Pleurocapsa sp. PCC 7327: one gene and its partner. The protein of the gene in region 1 interacts with the protein of each later gene in a pairwise test. Links are inferred from orthologs where the notes say so. Each region holds a gene or a part of one and is shown on either strand. Other genes may lie near its edges. The genes, in order: PLE7327_RS00925 and PLE7327_RS21800.

Region 1 (3,304 bases):
CGTCGTCTCGCACGACCTGAAGGCACCGTTGCGAGCGATCGCTAATCTCTCTCAATGGATCGAAGAAGACCTCGAAGGGCAATTGCCCGAAGAAAACCAATACCAGATGGAGCTTCTGCGGCAAAGAGTCTATCGCATGGAGAGCCTCATCAACGGATTACTACAATATTCTCGCGTCGGTCGTAGCGAAGTTGCCACAGAAACCGTGAACGTTGGCGAACTGCTTGACGAGGTACTCGATTCCCTTGCTCCTCCAGCTACTTTTACCATCTCCGTGCCACCCCAGACGCCGACAATCGTCGCTAAACGGCTGCTTCTCACCCAAGTATTTGCCAATCTGATTGGCAATGCCATCAAACACCACCATCGTCCCGACGGGCGCATCGAGATTACTGCTACAGAAAAAGGAGATTACTATGAATTTGCCATAACCGATGACGGACCCGGCATCGCTCCCGAATATCACGAAAGGATTTTTGGCATCTTTCAAACGCTCAAAGCCAATCACTCTCATGAAAGCACCGGAATCGGTTTATCCATTGTTAAAAAAATTATTGAAACCGAGGGGGGCGAGATAGTCCTGGAGTCAGAGTTAGACAAAGGAGCGACTTTCCGCTTTACTTGGCCCAAGTCAAAAAGTTAATGCAGATTTTTGCGAATTAGTATTATTCATCAGTTACCTTCTGCGATGGCGGCATACCCTTTAGGGAAATCAGCGCTTCCATAACCAATTTAGCAACGGGTGCTGCGACAGTAGAGCCAAAGGTATTTTCGCCCTTGGGTTCGTCCACAATGACAAGAATGACGTAGCGAGGAGATTCGACCGGAAAAATTCCCACAAAGCTGGTAATTTTGGCACCGGGAATATAGCCTCCACCCGCGCCCGCTTTTTGGGCCGTTCCTGTTTTTCCGGCGATGCGATAGCCGGGAATTCGAGCGGGTTTGCCCGTTCCGTCAGTTACGACGGTTTCCATCATTTCTACAACTTCTCGGCTAGTCTTGGACGAGAAAATCCGATGAGTCTTAAAAGAAGGTTGCCAGTGGAGATGTCCTTTAGCATCGACTAATCCTCGCACCACGTGAGGCGTGACCAGCTTGCCGCCATTAGCTAGGGCGCCATGTAGCTGAACTAATTTTATCGGAGTTAGGGAAAAGCCTTGACCGAAGGAAGCGGTGGCAGCTTCAATCGCCTTGGCACTAAATTCGGATTTGCTTTTGAGAGATCCGGCAACCTCGCCGGGGAGATCGATTCCTACTCTTTTTCCGAGTTCGAGTTTCTGGAGACTTTTGTAGTAATCTTTGCGGCTAAGTCGATTCATGATTTGAATCATGGCGATATTGCTAGAAGTTTGCAAGACTTCCGCTATACTCAACGAGCCAAATTTCTCTCTAGTGGCATTGTAGATCTCCCAGCCATCGACAGTAATCGAGCCAGAGTCATAGAAGCGACTGTTGGGTTCGATCGCACCTCGCTCTAGCGCGATCGCGATATTGATTGGCTTAAAGGTCGAACCCGGTTCGTAGCGATCGGCAACCGTCCAATTTTTAAACAGTTCGACTTGGGAGCGATGGTACTGATTGGGATTAAAGATTGGCTCGCAAACGAGCGTTACCAGAGAGCCATCGGTTGCATCCATAACGATAACCGCACCTCGTTTGGCATGATATTTTCTCAGTTGTTGCTTTAGAGCAGAACGAGCTGCTCTTTGCAGGCGCAGGTCAATAGTAAGTTGCAACTGCAAATGGTCGAAATTCAAGAGATTTTTGGGCAGATAGGCTGGCACGATCGTCCCATCTCTAGAACTTCTAAGCGAGAAGCTCGTCGAGCTTCTCTCTAGCAACAGTTGCTGGCTGCTTTCGACTCCCGCCTGACCTTTATACTCGCGATCGACGTAACCTACCGCTTCAGCAGCCATTTCTTGTTGCGGATAAAAACGGGAATAGCGTTCTTGCACGTCGATGCCATTAAAATTTAGTTTCTTGATTTTCTCGGCGATATCTTCCGTCAAACTCCCAGAAAGGAGAATTCCCGTTTTTTGTTGTCCAAACTGCTCTAGCAGGTTTTGCTCGGTCGTGTCTCCTAAAGACTGGGCAAGCTTGGTTGCAACTTCCTCTTTTGGTGACTCGAACAGTTTCGGATGCACGAAAAGGCTATAAGTTAGCCGACTGGTGGCGAGCGCGTTTCCTTGGCTATCGACGATCGTCCGTCGAGGAATGTAAGGACGGACTTTTATGACTTGCTGCTGTCTGGCTTTTTGCCGCAGCTCGTCGCCTTGAACGACTTGTAACTGATACAGCCTCCATCCCAAGCCGACACATCCGGCTACCATAACTCCCCAAACGAGAAGTAACCTGACCTTCGGTAACTTAGCAGGGTTGAGTTCGGTTTTGGCTTTGGAAGGAGAGCGACGGGAATTCTGACGGGGAGAAGGTCTTTTTTTGTGTGATGGTTGTTTTTTCGCGGGATCTCTGGCTCTTGAGAATGTGACTTTGGAGGTTGAATCAGTCATTGGTTGTTGTTTGTTTGTTACTGGTTATTAGTTATTTGGAGAAAATTTTTTGCCAACTAACTACTAACCACTAACAATTTAGTAGGCTACGGGAGTTTTACCGATGATGGGTTTATATTTAGCAGTCGCTTTTTGAGGTTGGCTTCGAGAAGGCACGGGTGTTGGAGAAAGAAAGACGATTTGACCCGGATGAAGATTAGCGAGTCCTGTTTCCGGTTTTTCGGCTTGTTGGGCGAGTTGGTTTTTTATCGTTTCGTTCATCGCTGTTAGATGACGTTCGTGTCGCTGCAAAGTTTCTAATTTTTTATACTCCTGACCCCAGATCCTCGGAGTATAAACGCTCCAGGCATAAACTCCCAATACGGAAGCTACCAGACAAAAAGCAATTCCAGATGACAGCTTTTGTAGGAATAGGAGCGATCGCCATTGAGAAGACAATCGACGCGATCGCGGGGGCAATGGTTTGACGTTTTGCCGCAACGCTGGCGAAGCAGCCAAAGGGCGAGTCGCTTTGTGGGAACGAGAATTTCTCGGTAAAGTTGCCGATCTTTTAGAATGATTATGCAAAGACATATCCGACCCTGCGGTTAATGGTGTATATTTTAGGGGCATTATAACCGTCAAGAGTCGGAATTCAGAATTTAAGTTTCCTTGAGTCTTGTTAAAATTCTTCAGAAAAAGCGCGAGAGAATTAAATAAATCAAGCGAAAAATTGCTGTAATTGCGATCGCGGTTGCTCCTCCCAAAACGGCAATAATCGCGACAACCGAAATGGCTAACCCGCCCCGCAGGGC
Region 2 (3,221 bases), 4.6 Mb from region 1 along the record:
TCCCCATGTCAAAGTTATTGCTACTAGCGGTCTCGTTTCTAATGAAAAGATTATTAAAGCTTCTGGTGCAAGCATCCAGGCATTTCTATCAAAACCCTACACCTTGAAGGATTTATTAAACGTGCTGCACGAGGTGATTAATCGTTAAGGCTAAAATATCACCATATCAAGTTATCATACTCTAATTCAGCAATGCCGAATTTATACCAATTCGCAATTAGTCAGCAGCTCGGTATGTAAGGCTTTTTCGTTGAGCATATGTAGCGTTCTTTTTTATAAATATCTAAATATTATTAGACACCTAGAGGCTAGCTAGCTAGCTCGGTAGTCAAACAACATCCCATACTGGCAGCCGTTTTCTTCAGTCGGATCGAGGGAAAGAAGGGAAAGCAGGGATTGAACGTCCAGTGATAACTAAGCTTGGGAAAAGGCAGCCAGAGGTTAAAGCTGACTTGCCAAAAGGGAAAGAGGGGAGAAAAAACCCAATCGAGAACCAAACTCTCCTTAACCGCACCAGAGAGAGAGGTAGAAGGAGCCAGCGACCAAGCTTCTCGATTAAACTCTTCTTTTAACAGTTGTATTCTCCAATGGGTGACTTGAGCGCGCGGGGAAGATTCCGAAGACACTATGCAGATACTATTTTCAACGAAGCGATCGCTAGAGGCGACCACGAGCAGATTTGTTCCATCCAGAGTAGCCTCAAAAGTCGCAAAATCTCGATCTTGCCAACTCAGCAGCACGGTCTGACCATCCGTGCCAACATATTCAGCTACTAGGTCGGTTGGCTCGACCAACGTATTGCCATCTTCACCTAACTTCCCTCTAACCCGACCGACTAGGCGACTGCCATCGCTGAAATGATAAGACCAGTTATACAGCTTCGCGATATAAGTTGGCTCTTTACCGAAGGTGAAGGACAAACCGACGGGTGATAGAGTCAATCGGGTACGGTAATTAGTCACTGGTTTTTCTAGGGTTATGAGAGGTGCTGCGAGCGAGCGGGTCTTTTTGTATTATTTTAGCTCGTACCGAGCGGGCTGGTACTTCTTTTATCTAAGTCCTCGAACTGAAATTCTCCTCAAAGCCAATCTTTCCTTGTTCGATTCTTTTGTTGATTTCTCCGATCCCCTACTTCAGAAAAATTAACGAGAGCATTATAGCAATTTCCTAAATACCTGCTCCAAATAGTTAAATGGGAAAAGGGCGCGATCGCTGTTAAGATTTGTTGGGCATCTTTACTATTTCGCGACTTTGTCTCAACGGTACTATCTCAGCTTCCTTGCTTTCTCTCGCCACCCGAATCAGCAATCCAGCCAAAATCAAACTTGCCAGACTAGAACTTCCGCCATAGCTGAACAAGGGCAAGGGTAAACCCGTTGTCGGCAGTGCCCCAGTTGCTACGCCGATATTGAGCAAGGCTTGTCCTACCATTACCGTCATCGCACCAAGCGCCACCAATTGTTTGACGCGATGGTTACATTTCATGGCAACGAGCAAAGCTAGTGTGGCATAGCTGACGAGCAATAGTAGCAGCAGGATACCGCCTGCGAAACCAAATTCTTCGGCAAAGACGGCAAAAATAAAATCCGTGTCCTGAAACGGTAAGTAGGAGAGCTTTTGCTGCGATAGCCCAAAACCCTCCCCCCAGGTTCCCCCAGAACCAATCGCTAGTAAACTTTGAACCAGTTGATAGCCTTTGTTCCTCGGATCTGCCCAGGGATTCAGGAAGGAGATAATCCGCTGGCGTTGGTATTCGTTAATGGTGACGCTGACAAAGGCGGTCAACACGCCAGTAATGGCAGTTCCGCCGAGATAGATCGAGGACAATCCCGACCCTAATGCAATCAACCATATAGTTATGCCGCACAAAGCCGTAGTACTTAAATTGGGCTGAAGCAAAATTCCGGCAAGCGTCGCCGCGAAAACTCCTAGCCAAGTCAGGCGTACTTTCCAAGGCAATTGTCTCCACTTCCCAAAAAACCAGGCACTTTGCAGAACAAGCGCGGGTTTCATAAACTCTGAGGGTTGCAGGAGTATCGATCCGAGTTTAATCCATCGGGTGGCTCCGTTGACCTCCGAACCCAGGGGAGTTAGGGTTAAGAAAATCAATCCCAAGCACAGCAAAACTAGCCAAGGGGCGATTTTTAATAACAAACGAATTGGCGATCGCGCGATCGCATTGCAACCCATTAAGCCTATCCAGATCCAGATGAGTTGGCGTTTGACGTAATACCATCCATCTCCTCGCGTCGCGTCATTATCTGGATTGGCAGCCACGGCATAGGAGGCAGAAAATAAGACGACTAAACCGATGCCAAGCCACAACAGGGTTAGCCAGCGCAGCAAACGCGCTTCAATCGACCAATTTTTTACTTCTGGGTCAAAAATAGGAATGAGATACCGCAGCACAGTAAATTTTTATCTCCAGCCCTTGACAAAGCAAAAAGAGGTCGTCACTGACCTCTCTTCGATCTGCTGACAGTTGAATTGATTATAGTAAGCCCGTATTTGTTCCTGGCTTGCCCGTTGCTAGCTGAACTTTGATAATTTTTCCGCCCATTTTCATGATGCGTTGCTGTTCGCGGAACCAGTTATCATAGGGAACTAGCTTGGTAAAGTAGGTGTTTTGTAATTCGCGCTGCGTCCGAATCCGGGTTTGGCTGGGCACGCAAGCAGTCACTTTGAACATCCGCATAAGTTAGATTCTCCCAATCTATTTATCCGATATTTTAAGGGTTGTGCTTTTCTTATTTACAACAAAGGCCGGGAGTCAGGAGTCAATACTAGATCTTTAAAACTTATCTTTTTATTAAGATTAAGCCTTTAAGGAGCTAGCACTCACTCTAGACTTCCCGAACCTCTAATAGACAACTTTTCTTCGGTTGCCGGATTAGTCGCTCTAGCTCAAGCCAGAACAGATGTAGTCGAAGTATACGCCCATTTCTTTGCCAGCATCAGCACCAACTAGGCTAGCAGTAACTTCTTTCATTGCCTGGATAGCTTGGATGGTGGAAGAAATGGGAACGCCTAGAGAATTGTAGGTTTCCTTCAATCCATTGAGAACGCGCTCGTCGAGGATAGAGGGATCGCCAGCTAGCATTGCATAGGTTGCATAGCGCAGGTAGTAATCCAAGTCGCGGATGCAAGCAGCATAGCGGCGGGTGGTATACATATTTCCGCCAGGACGGGTTACGTCGGAGTAGAGCAAGGATTTCGCGACA

What was found.
Region 2: the proteins of PLE7327_RS00925 (region 1) and PLE7327_RS21800 interact in binary tests that used the Escherichia coli proteins (3 or more experiments, as listed by UniProt). The link is inferred for Pleurocapsa sp. PCC 7327 from one-to-one orthologs.

Annotation. Positions count from the first base shown.
Region 1 is NC_019689.1:213,817-217,120, forward strand. What follows is about bases 89-3,069. They hold PLE7327_RS00925 (penicillin-binding protein 2), read right to left. Parts: upstream 2,511-3,069; coding sequence 666-2,510; downstream 89-665. Other genes in these bases: PLE7327_RS22490 (PAS domain S-box protein), read left to right, coding at 89-643; PLE7327_RS00930 (hypothetical protein), read right to left, coding at 2,589-3,069. Also shown: more of PLE7327_RS22490, read left to right, coding at 1-88; more of PLE7327_RS00930, read right to left, coding at 3,070-3,083; PLE7327_RS00935 (serine/threonine-protein kinase), read right to left, coding at 3,182-3,304. UniProt on the Escherichia coli protein: Essential cell division protein that catalyzes cross-linking of the peptidoglycan cell wall at the division septum. Required for localization of FtsN.
Region 2 is NC_019689.1:4,845,069-4,848,289, forward strand. The notes cover bases 313-3,210. They hold PLE7327_RS21800 (FtsW/RodA/SpoVE family cell cycle protein), read right to left. Parts: upstream 2,410-3,210; coding sequence 1,216-2,409; downstream 313-1,215. Other genes in these bases: PLE7327_RS21795 (hypothetical protein), read right to left, coding at 313-962; PLE7327_RS21805 (phycobilisome linker polypeptide), read right to left, coding at 2,492-2,695; apcB (allophycocyanin subunit beta), read right to left, coding at 2,900-3,210. Also shown: PLE7327_RS21790 (PAS domain S-box protein), read left to right, coding at 1-148; more of PLE7327_RS21795, read right to left, coding at 309-312; more of apcB, read right to left, coding at 3,211-3,221.